2 regions of the Mesorhizobium sp. LjNodule214 genome follow, and region 1 is predicted to be linked to the other one. Evidence: predicted binding sites of a transcription regulator. Region 1 holds the regulator's gene; the other holds the start of a gene.
What was found. The regulator LexA, encoded in region 1, represses DNA repair genes until DNA is damaged. The targets are predictions, from matches to a motif close to TGTTCNNNNTGTGTTCNG.
Positions count from the first base shown of each region.

Region 2: recA (recombinase RecA) is a predicted target of LexA. The motif match lies at 4,696-4,713, and genes of this name have one in related genera.

Region 1 covers NZ_CAXUPE020000003.1:1,025,172-1,039,923, forward strand. Annotated here, with positions in the region: gene lpxA (acyl-ACP--UDP-N-acetylglucosamine O-acyltransferase) at 1-404, shown strand, start outside; gene ACSQ3Z_RS30385 (LpxI family protein) at 391-1,293, shown strand; gene lpxB (lipid-A-disaccharide synthase) at 1,283-2,464, shown strand; gene gltA (citrate synthase) at 2,525-3,853, opposite strand; gene gltX (glutamate--tRNA ligase) at 4,020-5,444, opposite strand; gene ACSQ3Z_RS30405 (ComEC/Rec2 family competence protein) at 5,544-8,033, shown strand; gene lexA (transcriptional repressor LexA) at 8,027-8,767, opposite strand; gene kynU (kynureninase) at 9,230-10,477, shown strand; gene ACSQ3Z_RS30420 (alpha/beta hydrolase) at 10,507-11,337, shown strand; gene ACSQ3Z_RS30425 (molybdopterin molybdotransferase MoeA) at 11,348-12,553, opposite strand; gene moaC (cyclic pyranopterin monophosphate synthase MoaC) at 12,554-13,051, opposite strand; gene trpC (indole-3-glycerol phosphate synthase TrpC) at 13,054-13,866, opposite strand; gene trpD (anthranilate phosphoribosyltransferase) at 13,871-14,752, opposite strand, start outside.
Region 2 covers NZ_CAXUPE020000003.1:792,743-807,494, reverse strand. Annotated here, with positions in the region: gene ACSQ3Z_RS29235 (demethoxyubiquinone hydroxylase family protein) at 1-535, shown strand, start outside; gene alaS (alanine--tRNA ligase) at 624-3,290, opposite strand; gene recA (recombinase RecA) at 3,541-4,638, opposite strand; gene ACSQ3Z_RS29220 (carbohydrate kinase family protein) at 4,920-5,864, shown strand; gene ACSQ3Z_RS29215 (pseudouridine-5'-phosphate glycosidase) at 5,901-6,818, shown strand; gene ACSQ3Z_RS29210 (TfoX/Sxy family protein) at 6,821-7,144, opposite strand; gene ACSQ3Z_RS29205 (GFA family protein) at 7,237-7,734, shown strand; gene sufA (Fe-S cluster assembly scaffold SufA) at 7,872-8,252, opposite strand; gene ACSQ3Z_RS29195 (SUF system Fe-S cluster assembly protein) at 8,365-8,757, opposite strand; gene ACSQ3Z_RS29190 (cysteine desulfurase) at 8,763-10,007, opposite strand; gene sufD (Fe-S cluster assembly protein SufD) at 10,012-11,280, opposite strand; gene sufC (Fe-S cluster assembly ATPase SufC) at 11,300-12,055, opposite strand; gene sufB (Fe-S cluster assembly protein SufB) at 12,083-13,600, opposite strand; gene ACSQ3Z_RS29170 (cysteine desulfurase family protein) at 13,789-14,752, opposite strand, start outside.

The DNA of each region.
Region 1 (14,752 bases):
GCGAGATCGGCGACAATGTCTATATCGGCGGTCTGACCGCTGTTCACCAATTTGTCCGCGTCGGCGACAACGCTTTTCTCGCCGGCTGCTCGGCCGTCGTCGGCGATGTCATCCCCTTCGCGATTGCCGTCGGCAATCGCGCCAGCCTGCGCGGGCTCAACATCATCGGCCTGAAGCGCTCCGGCCTGCCGCGCGCCGAAATCCATATGCTGCGCAAGGCTTACAGGACGATCTTCGACCGCTCCCGGACTGTTGGCGAGAATATCGAATTTGCCAAGGCGGAATTCGCCTCGTCGCCGACGGCCATGAAAATCATCGATTTCATCGCCAGTCGCGGCAAGCGGCACTATGCCGTCCCGTCGCTCAAAGGTGGCGACGGCGACGACGCCGATGACGAAGGCTGAGACCGCCGTAACCGCGCTTGATCTTCCGCCGGGCGCCAGGGTCGGCATCATTGCCGGCGGCGGCAGCCTGCCGGTCGAAGTCGCGGCCAGCCTCGCAAAACAAGGGCATTCGCCCGTCATCATCGCGGCTGAGGGCGAGGTAGACCGCAAGCCGGACCTCGCCGCCTACGAAACCGAGCAGCTTGCGCTCGAAGATTTCGGCTCGCTGGTCCCGCTGCTCAGGCGCAAACGGATTAGCCATCTTGTGCTGGCCGGCGAGATCAGGCGCAGGCCTAAATTGACCGGCATGCGGCCAAGCCTTGGCCTGCTGGCCGCCGTGCCTACGGTGTTAATGGGGCTGGCGCGTGGCGATGATGGCTTGCTAAGGATCTTGACGCGCTTTCTGGAAAAGCGGGGCATCAAGGTCGTCGGAGCACATGAGATCGTGCCTGAACTGCTTGCGGCCGAGGGCTCGCTGACCAAGGCAGAACCGCGGAAATCCGATTGGCGTGATATCGAAGCGGCCCGTGTGGCGGCAAAGGCCATCGGTGCGCTCGACATTGGCCAGGCCGCCGTCGCGATCGGCGGCCGGGTGATTGCGCTGGAAGGCATCGAGGGCACCAACGGGCTGCTCGAGCGGACGAGGCAACTACGTGACCATGGCCGGCTCGCCGGCAAGACGCGCGGTGTGCTGGTCAAATGCGCCAAGCCCGATCAGGAACTGCGAGCCGATCTTCCCTCCATCGGTCCGCTGACGGTCGAGGCGGCGCATGAAGCGGGACTTGCCGGCATCGCCGTCGAAGCCGGCCGTTCGCTCATTCTGGAAGGTCCTGTCACCATCGCACGCGCCAACGCGCTTGGTCTGTTTGTGGTCGGCCTGGCAGCGGCGGAGCCGGCTGATGGTCGCTGAGAAGCCGCTCAAGATCGCCATCGTCGCCGGCGAGGAATCCGGCGATCTGCTTGGCGCCGACATCGTTGCTGCACTCAAGCGGACGACCGGCCGCGAGATCAGGCTTGTCGGCATAGGCGGCCGTCATTTGCAGGCGCTCGGGTTGAAATCCCTGTTCGACGGCAGCGAGATCGCGCTGATGGGCTTCAGTGCCATCCTGCGCGACCTGCCGCGTCTGATCAGGCGCATCGGTCAGACGGCAAGCGCGATCGCCGCCGAAAAGCCCGACTGCCTCATCACCATCGACAGTCCGGATTTTTCGCTGCGCGTGGCTCGCAAGGTGCGCGCCGCCGATCCGAGCATTCCGATCGTCCACTATGTCTGCCCGAGCGTCTGGGCCTGGCGGCCGGGCAGGGCGGTGGCGATGAAGCCCTATGTCGACCACATCCTGTGCATCCTGCCTTTCGAGGTGAAGGCGCTGGCCCGTCTCGGCGGCCCGCCCGGCACCTATGTCGGCCACCGCCTGACGCAAGATCCGGGCGTGCTTGCTGCCGCCAGGGCACAAGGTCAGGCGCGCGACCTCTCGGAAGATCGCGTGAAGACCCTGCTCGTGCTGCCCGGCTCCCGCCGTGGCGAAGTGCGGCGCCTGATCGACGCGTTCGGCAAGACGGTGTCGGTGCTGCACCAGCGCGGTCATCGCCTGCGCCTTCTGTTGCCCACCGTGCCGCATGTCGCTGATCTCGTCAGGACTTCGGTCGCAAGCTGGGACGAAAAGCCGGAAATCATCCTGGAGGCCGAGCGCAAGTGGCAGGCCTTCGGCAAGGCCGACGCGGCGCTGATCGCCTCGGGAACGGTGTCGCTCGAACTTGCGCTGTCAGGTGTCCCGATGGTGTCCTGCTACAGGCTCGATCCCATGGCGCGGCTCGTTATGCCGCATCTGATTTCCGTCTGGTCGGCGCTGCTGCCCAATCTGATTTCCGACCGCACGCTCGTGCCGGAGTTCTACGACCAGTATGTCCTGCCGGAAAACCTCGCCCGGCAACTGGAGGCACTGTTTAACGACACCGGCATGCGCGCCTGGCAGAAGGACGGTTTCGCCAAGATCGCGAAGCGTATGGCGACGGAGCGACCCTCCGGCGATATCGCGGCAGAGGTCGTGATGGGCTGTATCAAGAGAGCGAATAGTGAGTAGAAGGCAGTGAACGCCGATCCGCGCTCACTTACTACTCACTATTCCCTACTCACTCCTCACTCACCTTTTCGCGATCGGCACGTAGTCGCGCTCCGGCGCACCGGTGTAGAGCTGGCGCGGGCGACCGATCTTCTGGTGCGGATCCTCGATCATCTCTTTCCACTGCGCGATCCAGCCGACGGTGCGGGCGACCGCGAACAGCACGGTGAACATGGTAGTGGGGAAGCCCAGTGCCTTCAACGTGATGCCGGAATAGAAGTCGACGTTCGGGTAAAGCTTCTTCTCGATGAAATAGGCGTCCGTCAGGGCGATCTTTTCCAGCTCCATGGCGATGTCGAGCAGCGGATCGTCCTTGATGCCGAGCTCGCCCAGCACCTCATGCGCGGTCTTCTGCATGATCTTGGCGCGCGGATCGTAGTTCTTGTAGACGCGGTGGCCGAAACCCATCAGCCGGAACGGATCGTTCTTGTCCTTGGCGCGGGCGATGAATTCCGGGATGTGGTCGACATGGCCGATCTCGCCCAGCATGTTCAGAGCCGCCTCGTTGGCGCCGCCATGCGCCGGGCCCCACAGGCAGGCGATGCCGGCGGCGATGCAAGCAAACGGGTTGGCGCCCGACGAGCCGGCCAGACGCACGGTCGAGGTCGAGGCGTTCTGCTCGTGGTCGGCATGCAGGATGAAGATGCGCTCCATGGCGCGCGCCAGCACCGGGTTGATCTTGTATTCCTCGCACGGCACCGCAAAGCACATGTGCAGGAAGTTGGCGGCGAAGTTCAGCTCGTTCTTCGGGTAAATGAACGGCTGGCCGATATGGTATTTGTAGGCCATCGCCGCGATGGTCGGCATCTTGGCGATCAGCCGCATCGAGGCGACCATGCGCTGGTACGGATCCGAGATGTCGGTGGAGTCGTGGTAGAAGGCCGACAGCGCGCCGACCACGCCGCACATCACCGCCATCGGGTGCGCGTCTCGGCGGAAGCCGGTGAAGAAGCGCGACATCTGCTCGTGCACCATCGTGTGGCGCGTCACCCGGTAGTCGAAGTCGTCCTTCTGCGCCTTGGTCGGCAGTTCGCCGTAGAGCAGGAGATAGCAGACCTCAAGGAAGTCGCCATGCTCGGCCAGTTGGTCGATCGGATAGCCGCGATGCAGGAGGATGCCTGCGTCGCCGTCGATGAAGGTGATCCCCGACTCGCAGCTTGCCGTCGAGGTGAAGCCGGGATCATAGGTGAAAGCCCCGGTGGTGTTGTAGAGCGAGCCGATATCGATGACGTCAGGCCCGACTGAACCGCTTCGCACCTTGAGTTCATGCGTCTTGCCGGCGAGCTCGAGCTTTGCGGTCGACTCGTGCGGTTTGCCGCCAAATTCCAGTTTTGTCGCAGCTTCGGTCATTGCAAACTCCTTTTCGTTCCTCATGCCGGCAAGGGCAAATCCTGCAAATCACCGGAATGCGCGTACTCGCCACCGCATTTTAGGAGGTGCGTGCCAGATTGGGCCAAGGCCTAATGTTGCACTGCGAAACGCGCCTTTCAATGCCAATCTTCTTGGGCCAGTTTTCCTAATCGATTTGATCCGCGATGCGCGCCAGGCTTTCGCCCCGGCCAAGCACGGCAAGCACGTCGAACACGCCCGGCGAGGTGCTCTTGCCGGTGAGCGCGGCCCTGAGCGGTTGGGCCACGGCGCCGAGTTTGTGGCCCTCGGCCAGTGCGAACTCGCGGATCGCCGCCTCCGCCGCAGCGGCAGTCCACTCGCCGGAAACCGCATTCAAGACACGGTGAGCGCCAGCCAGGATCGCGCGAGCGTCACCGCCGAGCAATGAAGCCGCCTTGTCGTCGACCGGCAGCGGCCGCTCGGCGAACAGGAAACCTGCGCCATCGACGAGCTCGACCAAAGTCTTCGCCCGCTCCTTCAGGCCGGGCAGGGCGGCCAGCAGCTGCGCCTTCTTGTTGCCATCGAGGCGCGCCGCGATTGCCGGGCCGCCCTCGAGATAGGGCAGCGTGGCGACGAAGATGTCGAGCAGTTCTGCATCGCCCATGCGCCGCATGTGCACGCCGTTCAGCGCCTCGAGCTTGGCGAAGTCGAAGCGGGCGGCACCCTTGTTGACGTCGCCGATGTCGAACCAGGCGATCATGTCCTTGATCGACATCACCTCGTCGTCGCCATGGCTCCAGCCGAGCCGCGCCAGATAGTTAAGCAGCGCCTCGGGCAGATAGCCCATCGCGCGATAGGCCTCGACGCCGAGCGCGCCATGCCGCTTCGACAGCTTGGCGCCGTCGGCGCCATGGATCAGCGGAATGTGCGACATGGACGGCACCTCCCAGCCCATGGCGTTGTAGATCACCGTCTGGCGGGCGGCGTTGGTCAGATGGTCGTCGCCACGGATGATGTGGGTGACGCCCATATCGTGGTCGTCGACGACGACAGCATGCATATAGGTCGGGTTGCCGTCCGAGCGCAGAATGATGAAATCGTCGAGATCCTTGTTGGGGAAGCGCACCTCGCCCTGCACGCGGTCGTGCACCACCGTTTCGCCTTCGGTCGGCGCCTTGATGCGGATCGCGCCCTTGACGCCTGCCGGCGCCTCCGACGGGTCCCGGTCGCGCCAGCGGCCGTCATAGCGGGGCGGCAGGCCCTTGGCACGTGCGGCCTCGCGCATCGCCTCGAGTTCGGCCGGCGTGGCGTAGCAGTAATAGGCCTTGCCCATCCGCACCAGATCCTCAGCCACCTCGCGGTGGCGCGGCGCGCGCTCGAACTGCGACACCGGCTCGCCGTCCCAACTGAGGCCAAGCCAGGACAGCCCATCGAGGATGGCGGCTGTGGCGGCGTCGGTGGAGCGTTCGCGATCCGTATCCTCGATGCGCAGCAGCATCGTGCCGGCGGTGTGCTTTGCATAGAGCCAGTTGAACAGCGCCGTGCGCGCGCCGCCAATGTGCAAATAGCCTGTCGGCGAGGGGGCAAAGCGGGTGACGACCTTGTCGGACATGGAACTCTCGGAAGCGCAGAAAGCGGATGTGATGCGCGGACTTTCGCGCGTTGCGCGTTCATGTAGCATAGGAGGTCTGGGGCGCAAGGGGCAGACCCGATGGCTGGACGAGGCCGGGGTGCAGGGGAGAGCGAGGGCGCGACGAGCAGCGTCAGCGAACGGACGCTGTTTGCCGATATTCCACACGCCGAGCCGATGCCGGTTTCATTGCTTGCGCCACGGCCGGGCTTCGAGCCTTTGCCGCCCGGCAATCGCGCGCCGGAGCTTGTCCCCGCGACTGTTTCGGTAAAGCGGGTCTCCGGAGCATTCCGCCGCCTTTCTGGTCCCGCAGTCCGGCGAAGCATCGCTGCGGCTGCCGGCACGGAGCTTGACCGCGGCATGGGCTTCCTGCTGGTGCCGGTGTTTCTGGCATGCGGGGTGATCTTCTATTTCTCGCTGGCGACGGAACCCGATTTCTACAGGCCCGTCGCCGTGGTCGCCTTGACGGCCGCCTGCGCGGTGGCTTCGCGGTCATGGCTAAGGACGCATTTGTGCTTCATGGCAGCGCTGCTCTGCGCGCTCGGCGTGCTCGCCGCAAAGGTCGAGACCTGGCGCGCCGGAACCCAGATGCTCGGCTCGGAGATCCAGACGCGGCTGACCGGGCGGCTCGCCAGCCTGGAAGAAATGGAAAACGGCCGCGTCAGGCTGACCATCGACGTCATCTCGACCGCCCATCCGAAGCTGCGCTATGCGCCGGAGCGGGTCAGGCTTTCGGCGCGGAAAGTTCCTCCTGATATGACCGCCGGTTCCCTGATCACCGGCTATGCCCGGCTACTGCCGCCGACCGGACCGGTGCGGCCGGATAGCTACGACTTCTCCTTCGACAGCTATTTTTCCGGCATCGGCGCCAGCGGCTTTTTCCTCGGCAATCCGAAGACTGTTGTCCCAAAGACTGGCGCCGGCGAAGACGCACCATCCAGGACGCGCTTGGCGTCCGCAATCGAGAATGCCCGGGAGAGCATCGCGGACCACATTCGCGGCCAGATTGGCGGCCCGGAGGGCGAGATTGCTGCGGCATTGATCGTCGGCGTGCGCGCCGGCATTCCCGATGAGATCAACGAGGCGATGCGGCGCACCGGCATCTACCACATCATCTCGATCTCCGGCCTGCACATGGCGCTGGTCGCCGGAACCATTATGGGGCTGCTGCGCGGCGCCTTCGCCCTGTTTCCCGATTTCGCATCGCGCCGGCCGGTGAAGAAATATGCGGCCGCCGCGGCGCTCTTTTCCATCGCCGCCTACCTCGTCTTTTCCGGCATCGTCGTCGCGGCCGAACGCAGCTTCATCATGCTGGCGGTGATGCTGGTCGCCGTGCTGTTCGACCGCGCGGCGCTCACCATGCGCAATCTGGCGATCTCGGCGATTGCCGTGATCCTGGTGTCGCCGCACGAAGTGGTCGGCCCGAGCTTCCAGATGTCGTTTGCGGCGACCGCGGCCCTTGTCGGTGCCTATGCCGGCTGGTCGGACTACCGTGCCGGCAGAGCGACGTCGCCGCCGCCACGGCGATCGCCGCTCGCCTTCGTCACGCGAAAATTCCTGCTCGGCATGGGCGGCCTCGCCATGACCTCCATCATCGCCGGCAGTGCGACGGCACTCTTCGCCATCTGGCATTTTCAACGCGTGTCGCCGCTCAGCCTGCTCGCCAACCTGGCCGTCATGCCGATCGTCTCGCTGATCGTCATGCCGTTCGCCGTGCTCAGCGCGCTGGTGATGCCGTTCGGCGCCGATGGACCATTCCTCTACGTGATGGGCAAGGGGCTGACGGCGATGATCGCAATATCCGGATGGATTTCCGAGCGCTCGCCGATCGATGCTGTCGGGCTGATCTCCATTCAGTCGGTACTGCTGGTGACGATCGCGCTGGTCATCGCCACCATGGCGACGACATGGCTCAGGCTGGCAGCCGTTCCGTTCGCATTCGCTGGCCTGCTGACTGTCTCCGACACCCGCATGCCGGATGTCCTCATCTCGGAGGATGGGCATCTTGTGGCAATGCCGATCGGGGGCGGCGAACTCGCCATCAACCGCGTGCGATCGAACGAGTTCACCACCGACAACTGGAAACGGGCTGTGAAGTCCGAAACCATTGTCGAACCCGAGACCTTCGAGAAGGGTGACGCGCGGTTCGACATGGATCCGGCCGACCTGCCGCCGGGCTCGCCCTTCTACTGCAGCACCGGTCTGTGCCTCGCACGGCATCCGTCTGGCGCGATCATCGCGTATGCAGAAGACCGCAAGGACGCGTGGCGAGCGTGTGCTTTCGCGACCCTGATCATCGTCAACGACGCCACCGCCTACGACCCTTGCCGCAATCCGCTTGTCCTTGTCGTCAAGAAACGGCAACTTGCCCGCTTGGGCAGCGCCGCTGTCTTCTTCAATCAGCAATCGGCAATCGCGCCGGCAGAGATAAACTTCGCGGTCGAGCAGCCGTACCGGGCCTGGCACGAGCAGCGAAGATTCTCACGCGAGGCGAGGGGCCTGCCGCCTTACAAGAGACCCGAAAGGCAGGCCAGCAAACCGCCGCCCAAACAACCGCCGCCGCCTCAGTAGCGGCGGATCAGACCGACCAGCTTGCCCTGCACCTTGACCCGGTCGGGCCCGAAGATGCGGGTTTCATAGGCCGGATTGGCGGCTTCCAGCGCGATCGAGGCGCCCTTGCGGCGGAAGCGCTTCAGCGTCGCTTCCTCCTCGTCGACCAGCGCCACTATGATCTCTCCCGGGCTCGCCGTGTCGGCGTTGCGGATGATGACCGTATCGCCGTCGAAGATCCCGGCCTCGATCATCGAATCGCCCTTGACCTCCAGCGCGTAATGCTCGCCGCCCATGATCATGTCCGGCGGCACCGAGATCGAATGCGTCTGATGCTGGATGGCGTCGATCGGCACACCGGCCGCGATCCGCCCCATCACCGGGATGGACACTGCCGCAACCGCATCGTCGTCATTGCCCGCCTGGGGCGTGCGCGACGATGCCATCGGCTTGATCTGCCGTCCGAGGCCGCCCTGCCCAAGACTGCCCTGAATGACGCTCGGCGAGAACTTCTTCGCCGCATTGAGGCCGGGAGCAATCGAGTCCGGCAGGCGCAGCACTTCGAGCGCGCGCGCCCGATTGGGCAGCCGGCGAATGAAACCGCGCTCCTCCAGCGCCGTGATCAGCCGGTGGATGCCCGACTTCGAGGCAAGATCGAGCGCCTCTTTCATCTCGTCGAAGGAGGGTGGAATGCCGCTTTCCTTCAGCCGCTCATGGATGAACATCAGCAGTTCATGTTGTTTGCGTGTCAGCATCGCGGCCCCCAACGGAATCAGAAAAACAAACCCAGAACAAACACTATCTGTTCCAGTTGTGTTCCGCAACTGTTTAAAGTTTAATGAATGGGTTAAGGCTCCCGAAACGATGTCGCGTGCGACAGCGAATATCCCAGCCCCTTAGATGCCGGCTTCATCGCATTGATTTTGTTATCGTTTACGGCCAACCACCGGCCTGGGAGCTGCTTGGAAGTCGGCAATCATTCGCCGCAAACAATGTAGGTAGGGCCGTGTTTGACGATCCAGCCCGCTCGATGCACCGTGAACGAAACGAACTCAAAATGCCAACTATGAGCAGGGGTCGAGGGTGTCGTTGGGCCGATAAGTCATCAATGCAGGTTCTTGCAGCGCGATGGCCTGTGATGAGAGAAAGTACCGATCGTCGGCTTGTCTCATCATTGCGTGCCGGTGTCGTGCGTATCTGGGGGGAGCAGACATATCATGACAGGAATTCCTGATCTTGCGGCCGTCGAAGCGATGGACGCCGCGGATCCACTGCGCCCCTTGCGCGACCGCTTCATCCTGCCCGAAGGGGTAATCTATCTCGACGGCAATTCGCTGGGTGCAGCCTCGCATGCCGCCTTCGACGAGCTACGCAAGGCGGCGACCGAAGAATGGGCGCACGACCTCATCCGCGCCTGGAACACTGCCGGCTGGTTCAACATGCCGGTCGAACTCGGCGATCAGCTCGGGCGCCTGATCGGCGCCGCTCCCGGCCAGACGGTGGTCTGCGACACAACATCGATCAACATCTACAAGCTGCTGCACGCGGCAATGGCCATGCGGCCGGATCGGCCCGTCATCGTCGCCGAGGGCGACAGCTTTCCGACCGACCTCTACATGGCTGAAGGTGTCGCCTCGACTCGAAAGAACACTGTGCTGCGCCTTGCAGGCGTCGACGCACCGACGATCGAAGAGCTGATCGACGACCGGGTCGCGGTGGTGCTGGTCAACCACGTCAACTACAAGTCAGGCGAACTGCGTGACATGACGGCGCTGACGCGCATCGCCCATGACGCCGGGGCGCTGATCGTCTGGGATCTCTGCCACACAGCAGGCGCCATGCCGGTCGAACTGGACACGGCGAATGCCGATTTCGCTGTCGGCTGCACCTACAAATATTTGAATGGCGGCCCGGGCTCTCCCGCCTTCATCTATGCCGCGGAGCGCCATCATGCCGATGTGCAGCAGCCGCTCAGCGGATGGTGGAGCCATGCGCGGCCCTTCGCCTTCGAGCAGGCCTACGCAGCCGGCACCGGCATCCGCCGGTTTCTGTGCGGCACGCAGCCGGTCCTGTCGATGCGCACGCTGAAGGGCGCGCTCGACATCTGGAACGATGTCGACATGGCGGCCGTGAGACAGAAAAGCATCGCCCTGGCCGACCTGTTCATCGAACTCGTCGAGGCAAAATGCGGCGCCTATGGTCTCACGCTCGAAAGCACCCGCGACAGCGCCAGGCGCGGCAGCCAGATTTCATTCATGCACGAGCACGGCTACCAGATCATGCGGGCGCTGATCGAACGCGGCGTGATCGGCGATTTCCGGGCGCCGTCGACCATACGCTTTGGCTTCACCCCGCTCTATGTCGGCTACGCCGATGTGTGGCACGCTGTCGAGGTGCTGGAAGACATCCTGCGCAGTGGGGCCTGGAAAGACGCACGTTTTGCCGTCAAGTCAGCCGTCACCTGAGCGGCAGGAAAAGGAGGGGGAGGGCACAGGTGCTGGAACATCGTATTTCCGACTGGGACAACGCCTATACAAACGGCGCCAACATAGCTGGCGGCGATCGCTGGCCGGCCGCCTGGGTCGAGCCCGCGCGGGCCTTTCGTGACGCTCTTTCGGCCGAGGGCAGGGCGCGGCTCGACATCGTCTACGGCGACAGACCGCGCAACCGGCTCGATCTTTTCCTGCCGAGCACCCCGCCCAAGGGGCTCGTGGTGTTCGTGCATGGCGGTTACTGGAAGGCGTTCGACAAGAGTTTCTGGTCGCATCTTGCCGCAGGTCCGATCGGGCATGGCTATGCGGTGGCGATGCCCTCCTACACGCTTAGTCCCGAGATACGCATCGGCGGCATCGTTCGCGAGGTCGGCGCGGCGATCGGCAAGGCGGCGGCACTGGTCGATGGGCCATTGATGCTGACCGGGCATTCGGCCGGCGGCCATCTCGCCAGCCGGATGGCGAGTGCAACCACGCCTCTGTCGCCCGAAGTGACTGGTCGCATACGTCATGTCGTGTCGATCTCGGGTGTGCACGACCTGCGCCCGCTCATGCGCACAGCCATGAACGAGACGCTGGCGATCGACGAGGCCGAAGCGCTGACCGAAAGCCCGGCCCTTCTGCGCCCGATGGACAATGCACGCCTGACCTGCTGGGTCGGCGGTGGCGAGCGCGCCGAGTTCCTGCGCCAGAGCGCGCTGCTTGCCAATGTCTGGATCGGCCTCGGTGCCGCGACCAGCTTGGTGGTCGAGCCGGACCGGCACCATTTCAGCATCATAGACGGTCTTTGCGACCCGGAGCATCCGCTGAGCCGGACGCTGGTTGTCGAGTAAGGGAACGGGTTCAGCGCAACATCAGCACGCTGCAGGCAGCGCCTGCTGCAGCGGCAGGGGCGAACGGCTCGCGCACGATCAGCCCGTTGGCGTCGGCGAGCATTCTCAGCATCGAGGAATCCTGGATGCCGAACGGCGTCGCCACCAGGCTGTCTCCATCTTCCCGGACCACGGCACGCACATAGTCTTGCCTGAGATCGTTGGCCGGCATCGCGGTCCCGAGGCGGGCCGCGCGCATGTCCTGCCGGAAGCCGCGGTCGCCGAGCCGCGCCAGCAGCGGCTTCAGGAACAGCTGCGAACAGACGAGGCTGGCCACCGGATTGCCGGGCAAGCCGATGCAGCTTATCTCCCCGAGCCGGCCGAACATCAGCGGCTTGCCCGGGCGCATGGCGATCTTCCAGAAGCCGAGCGTCATGCCTTCGCCGGTCAGCACGTCATGGATCAGGTCGTGGTCGCCAACCGAGGCGCCGCCGAGCGTGACGATGACATCGGCGCGTTGCTCGACCGCCTGCCTCACCAGCGCGGCAATTGCCTCCTTGCGATCGGCGGCGATGCCGAGGTCGAGTGCACGGGCGCCAACCGATTGCGCGGCGGCGGCGACGCCATAGGCATTGGACGAGATGATCTGGTCGGGGCCGAGCTCGCTGCCCGGCGGCAGGAGTTCGTCGCCGGTGGCGATGATGGCGACCAGCGGCCTCTTGACCACGCTCACGCTTGGGTGGTTGGCCGATGCCGCCAGGGAGAGTGCCGCCGGATCGAGCAGTCGGCCTTTTTCGAGCAGCACGTCGCCCCTGGTGAAATCGAGACCAACGCGGCGGATATTGCGTCCTTCGGCTGTCGGTTCCGTTACCTCGATGGCGCCGCCGCCGAGATCCCTGACATTCTCCTGGATGACGATGGTGTCGGCGCCTTCGGGCAGCGGCGCGCCGGTGAAGATACGCACTGCCTGACCATTGTGGACAGCACCTTCAAAGCCACGCCCTGCCGGCGCCATGCCAATCACCGAAAGCCGCGCCGGCACTGAGGCGATATCGGCGACCCGAACGGCGTAGCCGTCCATGGCGGAGGCGTTGAACGGCGGCTGGGTGCGCAGCGCCATGACGGGTTCGGCCAGCACCCGGCCAGCGGCATCGATGAGCGCGACGCTTTCGCTGCCTGTCGGCCGCGCGCCTTCAAGCAGGCGCTCGAGCGCTTCGGCGACCGGAACCAGCGCCATCTAGGCGCCTGCCTTATGGCCGGTGGACCGGTAATCGCCTGATTTGCCGCCGGTCTTTTCGACCAGCCGGATGCCGGAGATCACCATGGCGCGGTCGACCGCCTTGGCCATGTCGTAGATGGTCAGGCACGCGACCGAGGCCGCTGTCAGTGCCTCCATCTCGACGCCGGTCTTGCCGGTGACGCGGGCCAGCGCAGTGACCTTCAGGCCTGGAAGCGAATGGTCCGGCTCGATGTCGACGGAAACTTTGGTCAGCAGCAGCGGATGGCAGAGCGGGATCAGCTCATGCGTCTTCTTTGCGGCCATGATGCCGGCGATGCGCGCGGTGCCGAGCACGTCACCCTTCTTGGCATCCCCGGCCAGGATCATGTTCAGCGTTTCGGGAAGCATAGCGACAAAGCCTTCGGCGATTGCCGTCCGTGTCGTCTCGGCCTTGTCGCCGACATCGACCATGTTGGCCTCGCCCTTGGCGCCGAGATGGGTGAGGGCGGCTGCCATCGTCAGATGGCCTCGGCCGGCGCCTTGCCTGTCAAAAGCAGGCGTGTTGCCGCCGCGACATCCCGTTGCCGCATCAGGCTTTCGCCAACGAGGAAGCTGCCGATGCCGCTCCGTTGCATCCTGAGGCAATCGTCATGGGTGAAAATACCGCTCTCGCTGACCAGCAGCCGGTCGGCCGGCACCATCGCCGCCAGCCGCTCCGAGGTTTCAAGACTGGTTTCGAACGTTCTCAGATTGCGGTTGTTGATGCCGATCAGCTGCGATGACAGTTCTACCGCGCGCTGCGTCTCGGCCTCGTCATGCACCTCTATCAGCGCATCCATGCCGAGCTCGAATGCCGTCGCCTCAAGCTCGCTCGCCAGGGCATCATCGACGCTGGCCATGATGATCAGAATGGCATCAGCGCCCCAGGCGCGAGCCTCATAGACCTGATAGGGATCGAACAGGAAATCCTTGCGCAGCGCGGGCAAAGACACGGCCTTGCGCGCATTGGTGAGAAATTCCGGCGCGCCCTGGAAAGACGGCGCGTCGGTCAGCACCGAAAGACAGGCGGCGCCACCTTTCTCATAGGCCTGCGCCAGGGCTGGTGGGTCGAAGTCGGCACGGATCAGCCCTTTGGAGGGGCTTGCCTTCTTGATCTCGGCGATCAGGGCGAAGCCGCCCGTTCTGCGCTTGGCCTCGAGTGCTGCCAGAAAGCCGCGCGGTGCTTCGGCGTCCTTCGCTCGCGCCTTGATCTCGGCCAGCGGCATGCGTGCCTTCGCTGTGGCGATCTCGTCGCGTTTGTAGGCCTCGATCTTGCGCAGGATGTCGGACAAGGGCCTATCCGTTCGAAATTGCGACCAGCCTGTCGAGCACCTGGAGCGCCCGGCCGCTGTCGATGGCTTGCGCCGCGCTCGCCATGCCGTCGGCAAGCGTCGTCACCTTGCCCGCCACCACCAGCCCGGCGCCGGCATTCATCAGCACCGTATCGCGATAGGCGCCTGCGGCACCGCCCAGCATGTCGCGCAAGGCCTTGGCGTTGTAGGCGGCGTCGCCGCCGCGCAACTCGTCCTTGCTGTGGCGATTCAGCCCGACCGCTTCCGGGGTCAGCGTGAAGCTACGGATCTCGCCGCCGACGAGTTCCGCCACCTGCGTCTCCCCGGTGGTGGTGATTTCGTCATAGCCGTCGCCATGCACGACCCAGGCATGGTCGGCGCCCAACGCCTTCAGCGTTTCGGCGACCGGCATGATCCATTCCGGCAGGAACACGCCGACCATCTGCCTGAGGACGCCGGCCGGATTGGACAGCGGTCCGAGCAGGTTGAAGATGGTGCGGGTGCCGAGTTCGCCTCGGATCGGGCCGACATGCTTCATCGCCGGATGATGCGCCGGCGCGAACATGAAGCCGACGCCTGTCTCGTGGATGCAGCGGCCGATGGTTTCCGGCGGGATGTCGATCTTGACGCCGAGCGCGGTCAGGACGTCGGCGGCACCCGTGAGCGAGGACAGGCCGCGATTGCCATGCTTGGCGACCGGCACGCCGCTGCCGGCGATGACGAAGGCCGACCCGGTCGAGATGTTGACCGAGTGCGAATTGTCGCCGCCGGTGCCGACAATGTCGATGGCGCCGTGCGGAGCGTCGACGCGCAGCATCTTGGCACGCATCGTGGCGACGGCGCCGGAAATCTCGGTCACCGACTCGCCGCGCACGCGCAGCGCCAT
Region 2 (14,752 bases), 230 kb from region 1:
TCACCAGGACGCACTCACCGTGGCCAGAATAGTCAGGGTCAACCACGCCGGCGAGTTCGGGGCGATCAGAATCTATTCGGCGCAGATTCTTGTCGCGAAACGTTTCTGGCCGGATTGCGTGCCGTCCCTGTCGGAGATGCTCGGGCACGAGCGCAATCACTGTGCTGCCTTCCGTGCCGCCATGCCGCCGCGGCATTCGCGACCGTGCCGGGTGATGCAATTCTGGAGTTGGGGCGGATGGCTGCTGGGTTTTGTGACGGCTCTGCTCGGACCGCAAGGCATCTGGGCCTGCACGGCCGCTGTGGAAGCGGCGGTGCATCGCCATCTGGACGACCAGTTGTTCTTTCTGATGGACCGTGATCGTGAGTTGCACGGCATCATCTTGGCAATCCGGGAGGAAGAGTTCGCCCATCTCCATCACGCCGAAGAGCAGCTGAAATCGCCCGGCCCGTTGTTGAACCTTCTGCGAGCGATGATTTCAATCGCCACGGATTGCCTGATCTGGCTGTCCACCTGGGTGACTCCAGCAGAATGACGCACGCGCTGAAATCGGCAAGGCAGGCCTAGTCGGCGACGCAGAAGGACCATAGCCGCCGAGAACAAGAACCTTCATGTGGTGGCTTTCAGGCTGCCTCGAGCGCCGCCCTTACCGCTGCAATCGCGTCGCCGGCCTTCGAGGCGTCGGGACCGCCGGCCTGGGCCATGTCCGGGCGGCCGCCGCCGCCCTGCCCGCCGAGTGCCGCGGACGCCACGCGCACCAGGTCGACGGCGCTGAAGCGGCCGAGCAAATCGTCCGTCACGGCGACCACGACGCTGGCCTTGTTGTCCTCGCCGGCACCGACGAAGACGACGACGCCGGAGCCGAGCGACGACTTGCCGGCGTCAGCCAGCGGCTTCAGATCCTTCGGCGCCACACCGGAGACGGCCTTGCCGAGGAAGCCGACGCCGGCGACGGTCTCGTTCTCGGCCGGCGCACCGGCGGCCGCGCCGCCGCCCAGCGCCAGTTTCTTGCGCGCTTCGGTCAGTTCCTTCTCGAGCTTCTTGCGCTCGTCGAGCAGCGCCTCGACGCGCGCCGGCACGTCGGCCGGCGCAATCTTCAGCGCCGCGGCAACCGTCTTCAGTCGTCTGTCCTGCTCGTCGAGATGTCTTCTGGCGGCCTCGCCGGTCAGTGCCTCGATGCGGCGCACGCCGGCAGCGACCGCGCTGTCCGAAACAACGCGCACCAGGCCGATGTCGCCGGTCGCCCTGACATGCGTGCCGCCGCAGAGCTCGACCGAATAGGGCCGGTTGGCCTTGGCGCCATGCAGGCCGGTGCCCATCGACACGACGCGCACCTCATCGCCGTATTTCTCGCCGAACAGCGCCATGGCGCCCTCGGCGATGGCGTCGTCGACCGACATCAGGCGCGTCGTCACCGGGCTGTTCTGGACAACGATCTCGTTCGCCATGCGCTCAACCTCTTCGAGGTCTTCTGGCGAAATCGGCTTGTTGTGCGAGATGTCGAAGCGCAAACGCTCGGGCGCGACCAGCGAGCCCTTCTGCGCCACATGGGTGCCCAGCACCTCGCGCAGCGCCTCGTGGATCAGATGCGTCGCCGAATGGTTGGCGCGCAGCCTGGAGCGGCGCGCACGGTCGACCTTCAGCTCGACGGCAGCGCCGGTCTTGACCGTACCGTTGGCCACCTTGCCGAGATGCACGAACAGGCCGTCGGCCTTCTTTTGCGTGTCGGAGATCTCGATCGAGAACCCTTCGCCTGAGATGACGCCGGTGTCGCCCATCTGGCCGCCGGACTCGCCGTAGAACGGCGTCTGGTTGACGACCACGGCAACCGCGTCGCCCTTGTCCGCGCTGTCGACGGTCTTGCCGTCGCTCACCAGCGCCAGGATGAGGCCTTCCGCCTGCTCGGTCTCGTAGCCGAGGAACTCGGTGGCGCCGGACTTTTCACGCACGGCGAACCAGACGGTCTCGGTCGCAGCGTCGCCGGAACCAGCCCAACTCTTGCGCGCCTCGGCCTTCTGCCGCTCCATCGCATCGGTGAAGCCGGCTAGATCGACCGATATGCTACGCTGGCGCAACGCGTCCTGCGTCAGGTCAAGCGGGAAGCCGTAGGTGTCGTAGAGCCTGAAGGCCGTCTCGCCATCCAGCATGTCGCCGGCGCCGAGCGTTTCCGTTGCGTCCGAAAGCAGGCCGAGGCCACGCGCCAGCGTCTTGCGGAAGCGGGTCTCTTCCAGCTTCAGCGTTTCGGTGATGAGCGCTTCGCCGCGCCCCAGCTCCGGATAGGCCTGGGCCATCTCGCGGACCAGCGCCGGCACCAGCTTCCACATCAGCGGCTCATTCGCGCCAAGCAGCTGCGCATGGCGCATGGCACGGCGCATGATGCGACGCAGCACATAGCCGCGGCCTTCATTGGACGGCAGCACGCCATCGGCCACCAGGAAACAGGAGGACCGCAGATGGTCGGCGATGACGCGGAACGACCCGACAGTGTCGGCATCCGGACCGCGGACGAGCGCGGACGACGCAGCATCGATCAGGTGACGGAACAGATCGGTTTCGAAAACGCTTTCCACCCCTTGCAGGATGGAGGCCATGCGCTCCAGGCCCATGCCGGTGTCGATCGACGGTCGCGGCAGGTCGATGCGCTCCTCCTTGGTCACCTGCTCATACTGCATGAACACCAGGTTCCAGAATTCGAGGAAGCGGTCGCCGTCCTCCTCGGGGGTGCCCGGAGGACCGCCCCAGATATGCTCGCCACGATCAATGAAGATCTCCGAGCACGGACCGCACGGACCGGTGTCGCCCATCGCCCAGAAATTGTCGGAGGTCGGGATGCGGATGATGCGATCGTCGGAGAAGCCGGCGATCTTCTTCCAGAAGCCGGCAGCTTCGTCGTCCGTGTGATAGACGGTTACCAGCAGCTTGTCCTTGTTCAGCCCGAACTCCTTGGTGATCAGGTTCCAGGCAAGCTCGATGGCGCGCTCCTTGAAATAGTCGCCAAAGGAGAAATTGCCGAGCATCTCGAAGAAGGTCAGGTGCCGCGCCGTGTAGCCGACATTGTCGAGGTCGTTGTGCTTGCCGCCGGCGCGCACACTCTTCTGCGCGGTCGTGGCACGCGAATAGGGCCGCTTCTCCAGACCGGTGAAGACGTTCTTGAACTGCACCATGCCGGCATTGGTGAACATCAGTGTCGGGTCGTTGCGCGGCACCAGCGGGCTCGACGCGACGACCTCGTGGCCCTCCTTGCGGAAATAGTCGAGAAATGTCGACCGGATCTCGTTCACGCCACTCATGAGTGCTGCCTTTTCGCGAAAACCGCCGGCAACCCGGCGGAAACTGGTTCTCTGCTTTTCAGAAGATAGACTTGGCCTTTTAGCGGGCACGCTCCACCCTGTCCAGAAACAGGGAATTGGGCCAATCCATGCCGCCCAAAAACAAAAACCGCCGGCTCGAGGCCGGCGGTTCGGAACGCGATACTGTAGAACTCGGTTACTTAAGCATCAGGTTATAAGCCGGGTTTATGGCCGAACTCTGGCCAGTGCCCTACATCGCGCCGGCTTCGTCCTCGAAACCGTCGTCTCCACCTTCGGAACCGCCATTTTCGAGGAATTTCTCGGCGATCAGCCCGGCATTCTGCCTGAGCGCCAATTCGATCTCGCGCGCCGTGTCGGGATTGTCGCGCAGGAACAGCTTGGCGTTCTCGCGGCCCTGGCCGAGGCGCTGCGAATTGTACGAGAACCAGGCGCCCGACTTCTCGACCACGCCGGCCTTGACGCCGAGGTCGACAAGCTCGCCGGTCTTGGAGACGCCCTCGCCATACATGATGTCGAACTCGACCACTTTGAAGGGCGGCGCCAGCTTGTTCTTGACCACCTTGACGCGGGTCTGGTTGCCGACGACCTCGTCGCGGTCCTTGACCGAGCCGATGCGGCGAATGTCGAGACGGACCGAGGCGTAGAATTTCAGCGCGTTGCCGCCGGTCGTGGTTTCGGGCGAGCCGAACATGACGCCGATCTTCATGCGGATCTGGTTGATGAAGATGACCATGGTGTTGGAGCGCGAAATCGAAGCAGTCAGCTTGCGCAGCGCCTGGCTCATCAGGCGGGCCTGCAGGCCGGGCAGCGAATCGCCCATCTCGCCCTCGATTTCGGCGCGCGGCGTCAGCGCGGCGACCGAATCGACCACCAGCACGTCGATGGCGCCGGAACGCACCAGCGTGTCGCAGATTTCCAACGCCTGCTCGCCGGTGTCGGGCTGCGAGATCAGCAGGTTTTCAAGGTCGACGCCGAGCTTGCGGGCATAGACCGGATCGAGCGCGTGCTCGGCATCGACGAAGGCGCAGATGCCGCCCTTCTTCTGGGCCTCCGCCACCGTGTGCAGCGCCAGCGTCGTCTTGCCCGAGCTTTCCGGCCCGTAGATCTCGATGATACGGCCGCGCGGCAGGCCACCGACGCCAAGCGCAATGTCGAGGCCAAGCGAGCCTGTCGGCACGGTTTCGATCTCGACGACCTGCTCGTTGGCGCCAAGCCGCATGATCGAGCCCTTGCCGAAAGCGCGCTCGATCTGCGACAGCGCCGCATCCAGGGCCTTTGATTTGTCCACTGCCTTATCCTCTACAAGCCGCAAAGTATTCTGAGCCATGATACATCACCCCTTGGTCGTCAATGAAGGCCGGACAATCCGTAATCCTCATTCATTTGTACCTTATTTGTTCTCGTTTGGCAAGGGGCGTCAACTTTCTGAAAAATAATCTTTTTCCGGATTTGTTCTTTTTTTGTCTCGCGATTTCGTTCCCGGATGTATCCCGCATTCGGTCAGCCGGTTCGATTGTATCGATCCACCGAATCGCTGCCTTGCCTGCGAAGCTCAGCCACACAACCTAGCGCTTGTGCGGCTGGAATAACAAAGGTCATATCGCCCGCATGATGACATCCCCAAAAATCCTGGCCGTGGGCGGCGCCCATATCGACCGGCGCGGCCAGGTGTCGGGTCCGTACGTGCCGGCCGCGTCCAACCCCGGCACGATGCGCGAGGATGTCGGCGGCGGCGTCTTCAACGCCCTGCGCAGCCTGGTGCGGCGCGGGGCTTCGGCCTCGCTGCTTTCGCTGCGTGGCGGCGATGCCTCGGGCGAGACGGTGTCGCGCGCCATTGCCGCGTCGGGCATTGCCGACCTGTCGGCAGTGTTCCTCGACCGCACCACGCCGAGCTACACTGCGCTGATCGACCGTGACGGCGAGTTGATTGTCGGCTTTGCCGACATGGCGCTGTACGATCTCGCCTTCCCCAAGCAGATCCGCCGCGCCAAGGTGCGCGAGGTGATTGCTGACACCGACGCAATCCTGTGCGACGCAAATCTGCCGACCACGGCACTCGAGCGGCTGGTGGCGCTGGCCAGCGTGAAGCCGGTGTTCGCCATCGCCATCTCGCCGGCCAAGGTGGTGCGGCTGGTGCCGGTGCTGGGCAGCCTGGCGCTGCTGTTCATGAACCGGCGCGAGGCTGTCGCGCTGGCCGGAGCAAGCGCCGATGCCACGGACCAGGGCCTCGTCGACGCGTTGCGGCGCGCCGGCCTCAAAAGTGCCGTGGTGACAGCGGGCGGGGCGCCGGTGCTGGCTTTCGACGGCGATGGGATTTTCGCCGTCGCTCCCCCTGCCCCCCGACGGATCGCCGACGTCACCGGCGCCGGCGATGCGCTGGCGGGCGCAACGATCGCCGCCCTGCTGCGCGGAGTGTCGCTGCGCGCCGCCCTTCGAGAAGGTGTCGCCGCGGCAACGCTTGCCATCGAGAGCAGCGATGCCGTGCCAGGCTTCACGGCGGCAAGCTTCGCCCAGATGCTGGCCCTTGTGCCGGAGGCGCGGGAAGTGGCATGAGGTCGGCCAGATCAGCTTGCCGGATCGGAGACAGACATGACGCCGGAAACCGCCCGCCCCTTCATCGACATCCACCCGCCGGTGGCTGAAGCGCTGGCTGGCGGCCGGCCGGTGGTGGCGCTGGAAAGCACCATCATCACCCATGGCATGCCCTATCCCGACAATGGCGCCATGGCGGCCAATGTCGAGAAGATCATCCAGGACAATGGCGCGGTGCCGGCGACGATCGCCGTGGTTTCCGGCCGCATCAAGATCGGGCTGTCAGACGGCGAGCGCGAATCGCTGGCGATGACGGGCGACGCCATGAAGCTGTCGCGCGCCGATCTCGGCTTTGCGGTCGCTCAAGGCCGCACCGGCGGCACCACGGTCGCCGCCACCATGATCGCGGCGCATATGGCCGGGATAAACGTGTTCGCCACCGGCGGCATTGGCGGCGTGCACAAGGGGGCTGAAAAGAGTTTTGATATCTCGGCCGATCTCGACGAACTGGCGCGCACGCCGGTCATCGTGGTGTCGGCCGGCGCCAAGGCGATCCTCGACATCGAAAAGACGCTGGAGGTGCTGGAGACGCGCGGCGTGCCGGTCGTCGGCCATGGCTGCGAGACGATGCCGGCCTTCTGGTCGCGGCATTCGCCGTTCCGGGCGCCGCTAACCTTGCATGCGCCGGAAGACATCGCGCATTTCTACCGGACGCGACTGGCGCTCGGCTTGAGCGGCGGCATATTGATCGCCAATCCGGTGCCGGAAGATCACGAGATTCCGGCCAGCGAAATGGACGGCCATATCCAGGCCGCGCAAAAGGCCGCCGAGGCGCTGAACGTCACCGGCAAGGCGGTGACGCCGTTCCTGCTGTCGAAAATCCTCGAGCTGACCGGCGGCCGGAGCCTGAAGACCAACATCGCGCTGGTCGAGAACAATGCGCGGCTGGCGGCGAGGATTGCGAAGGCGCTTTAGGCCTACTTCCCCGCCCGCCTTCCCGCCTCATGGGCCCGGCGCGCCCAGACCGCCATCTCGTCTGGATCGTCGAAGGCGCTGTCGGGGACGCTCCAGTAGGGCATCGAAACCTGCTTGCCGTGCCGCGAGCCGGTATAGGTCCACTGCCGGCAGCCGGCGGCCTCGAAGTCGGGCGCACTTTGTTCGTCGGCCTTCAGCATCAATTCGCCGCGCACCACGATGGCGACGATGACGCCGTCGCAATAGATGCCCTTGCCGCCGAACAGTTTTCGGATGCTGACCGGACCAAGGCTTTCAAAAAGTTCTTCTATGCGTTCGTTCTCCATGCGGCGATCATGTCAGCCGCATCCGGCCTTGTCATCGCCGCAACCAAAACCATGCTGACAAGGTTGAGGGAAAAACACATCGGAGTTCCAATATGCCGCTGCTGCTCAAAGGGTCCTGTCGCTGCAATGCCATCCGTTTCGAGGTGGAAAGCCACACGCCGGTACCGTTCATGCTCTGCTACTGCTCGATCTGCCGCAAGCAGCAGGGCGGTGGCGGCTTCGCCATCAATCTCGGCGCCGACTACGACACGCTTAAGATCACCGGCAAGCGCAATCTCGGCGTCTACCGGGCCGAGATCGAGGATGACGAACATCCGCAGTGCGAGACTTCAACGGCTGAGCGCAACTTCTGCCGAAAATGCGGTACAGCGCTCTGGGTGTATGACCCTACCTGGCCGGACCTGGTCCATCCCTTCGCCTCGGCGGTCGACACCGATCTGCCCAAGCCGCCGGAGAAGGTGCATCTGATGCTGAAATACAGGGCGAACTGGGTCGAGCCGGAGATCGGCAGGAACGACAAGGTGTTCGACCTCTACCCCGCGGAATCGATCGCCGACTGGCACAAGCGGACAGGGATGTGGGTGGAGTGATTGTCTTCTCCCCGTTTGCGGGGAGAAGATGCCGGCAGGCAGATGAGGGGCGGCGCATACTTTAGAGAGGCTGGCTCTGCCCCTCATCCGGCCCTTCGGGCCACCTTCTCCCCGTGAACGGGACGAAGGGAGAGGTCTCAGGCCGAAGCGCGCGCCTCGGCGAGTGCCTTCAGATCGGCCGGCTTCAGTTCGACCGATTCCCCGCAGCCGCAGGCCGAGCTCTGGTTCGGGTTGCGGAAGGTGAAGCCGGTGCGCAGGGTCGTCTGCTCGAAATCCATCTCGGTGCCGAACAGGAAAAGTGCCGCCTCCGGCGCGACATAGACATGGGCGCCGTCGCGCTCGATATGGTCGTCCTTGGTGATGGGCTCGGTCACCAGATCGACGGTGTATTCCATGCCGGCGCAGCCGCCCTTCTTGATGCCGAGGCGAATGCCATGCGCGTTTTCACGGGTGGCGACGATCTCGCGCACCCGGTCGGCGGCCTTTTCGGTCATCGTGATGACGGCGAAGCGTCCCATCTTTTCTCTCTCTCCATTCCATGCAGGTTCAAGGCCTGCCGAATGATTCTTCACCTAAAATGGTGAAGTTTTATGCCAGGCGCAAGTGCGCCAACCCATTGTCCGACCGATGCTAATACCAGCCGACCGCCACCTGCGCCTCTTCCGACATGCGGTCGGGCGACCAGGGCGGGTCGAAGGTCATGCTGACCTCGACGCCGGAAACGCCTTCGACGGCGCCGACGGCATTCTCCACCCAGCCGGGCATTTCGCCCGCCACCGGGCAGCCGGGCGCGGTCAGCGTCATGTCGATCTTGACCGAGCGGTCGTCCTCGATATCGATCTTGTAGATCAGGCCGAGTTCGTAGATGTCGGCCGGGATTTCCGGGTCGTAGACCGTCTTCAGCGCCGAGACGATGTCGTCGGTCAGGCGCGCCAGTTCGTCGGCGGGAATGGCCGAGGCGGAAACCAGCGGGTTAATGGCTGCTTCCGGTGCGGTCTCGGTGGTGTGGCTAGCGTCATCCATGATCGTCACCCGAAGAACTTGCGCGCTTTTTCCAGCGCATCGGCCAAAGCGTCGACTTCGGCCCTGGTATTATACATGCCGAACGATGCCCTGCATGTGGAGGTTACGCCAAAGCGTTTCAACAGCGGCTGGGCGCAATGCGTGCCCGCCCGCACTGCCACGCCTTGCCTGTCGATCACCATCGATACGTCATGGGCATGGATGCCCTGCAACTCGAACGAGATGATGGCGCCCTTGCCGGGCGCGTCGCCGAAGATGCGCAGCGAATTGATGGCGCGCAGGCGCTCATGCGCATAGTCCTTCAGATCGGCCTCGTGGGCGGCGATGCGCTCGCGGCCGATTTTGTCCATATAGTCGAGTGCCGCGCCCAGGCCGATCGCCTGCACGATCGGCGGCGTGCCGGCCTCGAAACGGTGCGGCGGCTCGTTGTAGGTGACGATGTCTTCCGTCACCTCCTCGATCATCTCGCCGCCACCCATGAAGGGGCGCATGCGCTCGAGAATATCCTTCTTGCCGTAGAGCACGCCGATGCCCGAGGGGCCGTAGACCTTGTGGCCGGTGAAGACGAAGAAATCGCAGTCGAGGTCCTGCACGTCGATCGGCATGTGCACGGCGCTCTGGCTGCCGTCGACCAGCACCGGAATGTTTTTCGCGTGCGCGATGCGGACGATCTCCTTGATCGGCGTCACGGTGCCCAGCGCGTTCGACATCTGGGTAATGGCGACAAGCTTCGTCCTGTTCGTCAGGCGCTTCTCGAATTCCTCGATGTGGAAGACACCGAGATCGTCGACCGGCACCCAGACCAGCTTGGCGCCCTGCCGCTCGCGGATGAAATGCCACGGCACGATGTTGGAATGGTGCTCCATGATCGACAGCACGATCTCGTCGCCCTCGCCGATATTGGGCATGCCGTAGCCATAGGCGACGGTGTTGATCGCCGAGGTGGTGTTCGAGGTGAAGACGATGTTGTCGGTACTCGGCGCGTTGAGGAAACGGCGCACCGTCTCGCGCGCCTTCTCATAGGCGTCGGTCGCGGCATTGGACAGGAAATGCAGGCCGCGATGGACGTTGGCATATTCCTGGCTGTAGGCGTGCTGGATGGCGTCGAGCACCGCCTGCGGCTTCTGTGCCGAGGCGCCGTTATCGAGATAGACCAGCGGCTTGCCGTAGACTTCCCGCGACAGGATCGGGAAATCGCGGCGGATCGCCTCGACGTCGTAGAAATCTCCGATCTTGCCTGGTGCGTTCATCACTTCACCCGTGCGCGACGAACCAGTCGTCGAGCCTTGCTTCCAGCGCGTCGACGATCGCCTCGTCGTCCAGTTCCTCGATCACCTCGGCGATGAAGGCTTTCACCAGCAGGCCCCGCGCGCTCTTCTCGTCGATGCCGCGCGCCATCAGGTAGAACAGATGGTCGTGATCGATCTCGGTGACGGTGGCGCCGTGGCCGCAGACGACGTCGTCGGCGAAGATTTCCAGCTCGGGCTTGGTCGAGAACTCGCCATCGTCGGACAGAAGCAGCGTATTGCAGGTCATCTTGGCGTTGGTCTTCTGCGCATACTGGTGGACGTTGATGCGGCCCTGGAACACGCCGCGCGCCTTGCCGGTCACCACGTTGCGGATCACTTCCGTCGAGGTGGTGTGCGGCACGGCATGGTCGAGCACCATGGTCACGTCGGTATGGGTATCGCCGGCAAGCAGGTTGATGCCGCGCAGTTTGAAGTCGGCCCCTTCGCCCGTCGTCCTGACCACAATCTCCTGGCGCACGAGCTTGCCGCCGGCGTTCATGACAAACAGCGTCAGCTTCGAATTCTTGCCGAGATGCGCCTTGAACTGCGCCAGGTGCGTCGCCGTATCCGGCTGCTCCTGCACGATCAGCCATGTCACCTCGGCGCCCTCGCCGAGCACGAGCTGGCTGACCGAGCTGACCAAGGCTGCGCCCTCGCCGGTCTGGCGTTCGACGATGGTCGCCTTGGCTCCGTCGCCCACGCGCGTCAGCAGACGCACATGCGTCTGGCCAGCGGACTGCAGGTTCTGCAGTTCGAGCGGCCTGTCCAGCCCGGCACCGTCGGCGATGTCGACGAAATAGCCGTCAGCGACGAAAGCGGTGTTCAGCGCACCGATAGCATCATCGGAACCGTAGGAGTCGAGCCCCGGTGCGACGCTGCCGTCGGTCAGCTTTTCCGACAGGCGCTGCACAGTCACACCGTCGATCTCGGGCAGCTTCGTGCTGGACACGCCGTTCAGCACCGGCAGGACGGCAGAGCCTTCAATCACCGGCGCGATGGCTTTGGTGGCGGCTGCCGGATCGAAGGCCGGCACCGAGGTCAGCAAGCGGCGCAAATCCGTATAGTGCCAGGACTCGACGCGCCGCGTCGGCAGGCCGTGCTTGATCGCCTCGATGGCGTCGTCGCGCTTCACCATCACCGCGCCGTCGCCGGGCAGCAGCGACAGCCGCTCGCCGAAGGCGTCGATCAACGCCGTTTCGGCCGGGGTCCGCTGCGGTTGTGCGTGCATGTTCATCAGTTCCGCCCCTGGCATCTCACGCGGCTTCGCCGATCACACCGGCATAGCCATTGGCTTCGAGGTCGAGCGCCAGCGACTTGTCGCCCGACTTGATGACCTGGCCCTTGTAGAGCACGTGCACCGAGTCCGGCACGATGTGCTCGAGCAGGCGCTGGTAGTGGGTGATGACGACGATGGCGCGCTCCGGCGAGCGCAGCGCGTTGACGCCGTCCGAGACGATCTTCAGCGCATCGATGTCGAGGCCGGAATCGGTCTCGTCGAGCACGCAAAGTTTTGGTTCGAGCAGCTTCATCTGCAGGATCTCGGCGCGCTTCTTCTCGCCGCCGGAAAAGCCGACATTGAGCGGCCGCTTCAGCATCGCCATGTCCATGTTGAGCGAGCCGGCGGCGTCCTTCACGCGCTTCAAGAATTCCGGAATTTTCAGCGGCTCCTCGCCACGCGCCTTGCGCTGCTCGTTCATCGCCACTTTCAGGAATTCCATCGTCGCCACACCCGGTATCTCCATCGGGTATTGGAAAGCCAGGAAGATGCCCGCGGTGGCACGCTCGGCCGGATCCATTTCCATGATCGACTGGCCGTTGTAGAGGATGTCGCCTTCGGTGACCTCATAGTCCTCGCGGCCGGCGAGTATGTAGGACAGCGTCGACTTGCCCGAGCCGTTCGGGCCCATGATGGCGGCGACCTCGCCGGCTTGCACCGTCAGGTTCAGGCCGCGGATGATCTCGGTGCCGTCATCGACGATGCGGGCATGCAGGTTTCTGATTTCAAGCATTCTTTTGTTTCCTGAATATCTGTCCGGTCAGCCGACCGAGCCCTCGAGCGAGATCCCGATCAGCTTCTGCGCCTCGACGGCGAATTCCATCGGCAGTTGCTGGATGACGTCCTTGACGAAGCCGTTGACGATCAGCGCGATCGCCTCCTCCTCGGGAATGCCGCGCTGCATGACGTAGAATTTCTGGTCCTCGGAAATCTTCGAGGTGGTCGCTTCATGCTCGAACTGTGCGGTCGAGTTCTTGGCTTCCATGTAAGGCACGGTGTGGGCGCCGCACTGGTCGCCGATCAGCAGCGAGTCGCAGTTGGTAAAGTTGCGGGCGTTGGTCGCCTTGCGGTGCGCCGAGACCTGGCCGCGATAGGTGTTCTGCGAGAAGCCGGCCGCGATGCCCTTGGAGATGATGCGGCTCGACGTGTTCTTGCCGAGATGGATCATCTTGGTGCCGCTGTCGACCTGCTGGTAGCCGTTCGACACCGCGATCGAATAGAACTCGCCGCTGGAATCGTCGCCGCGCAGGATGCAGCTCGGATATTTCCAGGTGATGGCCGAGCCGGTCTCGACCTGCGTCCACGAGATCTTCGAACGGTGGCCACGGCAATCGCCGCGCTTGGTGACGAAATTGTAGATGCCGCCCTTGCCCTCGGCATCGCCGGGGTACCAGTTCTGCACCGTCGAATATTTGATCTCGGCATCGTCGAGCGCGACCAGCTCGACCACCGCGGCATGCAGCTGGTTCTCGTCGCGTTGCGGCGCCGTGCAGCCTTCGAGATAGGAGACGTAAGCCCCTTCCTCGGCGATGATCAGCGTGCGCTCGAACTGGCCGGTGTTCTTCTCGTTCATGCGGAAATAGGTCGACAGCTCCATCGGGCAGCGCACGCCCTTGGGCACGAAGACGAAGGAGCCGTCGGTGAACACGGCGGTGTTCAGCGTGGCGTAGAAATTGTCGGAGGTCGGCACGACCGAGCCGAGGTATTTCTTCACCAGCTCCGGATGCTCGCGGATCGCTTCCGAGATCGAGCAGAAGATGACACCGGCCTGCGCCAGTTCCTTCTTGAAAGTGGTGACGACGGACACGGAATCGAACACCGCGTCGACGGCGACGCGGCCCGACTTGTAGACATTGTCGCTGGCTTCCTCGAATTCCGACACGTCGGTCTTCTGCACGCCGGCGAGGATTTCCTGCTCCCTGAGCGGAATGCCGAGTTTTTCGTAGACCTTCAAGAGTTCCGGATCGACGTCGCTGAGCGAGGTCGGGCCGGGCGTGCTCTTCGGCGCCGCGTAATAGTAGATGTCCTGGAAATCGATCTTCGGATACTCGACGCGCGCCCAGGTCGGCTCGTCCAGCGTCAGCCAGCGGCGATAGGCCTCCAGACGCCATTCCAGCATCCAGGACGGTTCGTCCTTCTTGGCCGAGATGAAGCGAATAATGTCTTCGCTCAGGCCCTTGGGGGCCTTGTCCATCGCGATCTCTGTCTGGAATCCGTATTTATACTGGTCGACGTCGATCTTTCGGACCCGATCGATCGTGTCCTGCACAGCAGGCATAAGCGTTCTCCATCCACGCCGGGGTCAAGGCCCGACAGTTTTCAAACTATGGCATCGCCAACGAGCACCCGCAGGGCACCCGAGGCGGCGTAAGTTCCATATAGTGCGTCCCGACCGGGAATTCACCCGGCCACTTTGAAACGCACGGCTCTACCAGGCCTTTGCGGCCAGCATTCCTTTTGCCGCCCTCAAGCGGCCTTTTCCCTGCCCGCCCGGCGCGCGGCGATAGCTGCCAGCGCTGCGCGGAACAGTTCAATGTCCTCGGCGCTCGTTGCGTGGCCGATGGACACGCGCAAGGCACCAAGACCGTCGCCATAGCCCATGGCCTTCAGCACATGGCTCGGACCGACCTTGCCCGACGAACAGGCCGATCCCGCCGACAGGGCGACGCCCGCCAGATCGAAGGCGATCTGCGCCGTCTCGGCCTTGATGCCGGGAATAGCGAAGAATGTCGTGTTGGCAAGCCTTGGAGCGCCGGTTCCGAAGATTTCCACGTCCGGAACCAGTGTTTTGACGATCGTTTCGACCTCATCACGGCGGTGGGCGAGCGTATCGACGTCGTTCAGTGCGGCCAGCGCCTGTCGTGCCGCGGCGCCAAACCCGGCGATGGCCGCCAGGTTTTCGGTGCCGCCGCGGTGGCCCTTTTCCTGGCCGCCGCCATTGACCAGAGACTTCGGCATCATCAGGTCAGACGCCGCAATCATGGCGCCGACGCCCTTGGGGCCGCCGATCTTGTGCGAGGACAGGATCAGATAGTCGGTGTAAGGCGCCGACATGTCTATGGGGATACGGCCGGCCGCCTGCACCGCGTCGACGACGAGTATTCCGCCCGCCGCCTTGACGATTTCGGCAATGCGGTCGATGGGCTGGATGACGCCGGTCTCGTTGTTGGCGGCATGGATTGCCACCAGCGGCAGGCCATCGGCCTTGTCATGGGCGGCAAGGGCCGCCGCCAATGCGCCGAGATCGGCGATGCCGTTGGCGTCGACGCCGATCCGGGTCAGTTGCGCCGCCGGGAAGCGGCCGCCATTGAGCAAGCACGGGTGATCGGCCTCGGACACGTAGAGCCAGCTCATTCGGACAGTGCCGCGTCCCATCTGCCAGTCGGGCGAAAGAAGCGTCGAGGCGGCTTCCGTCGCGCCCGAGGTGAAC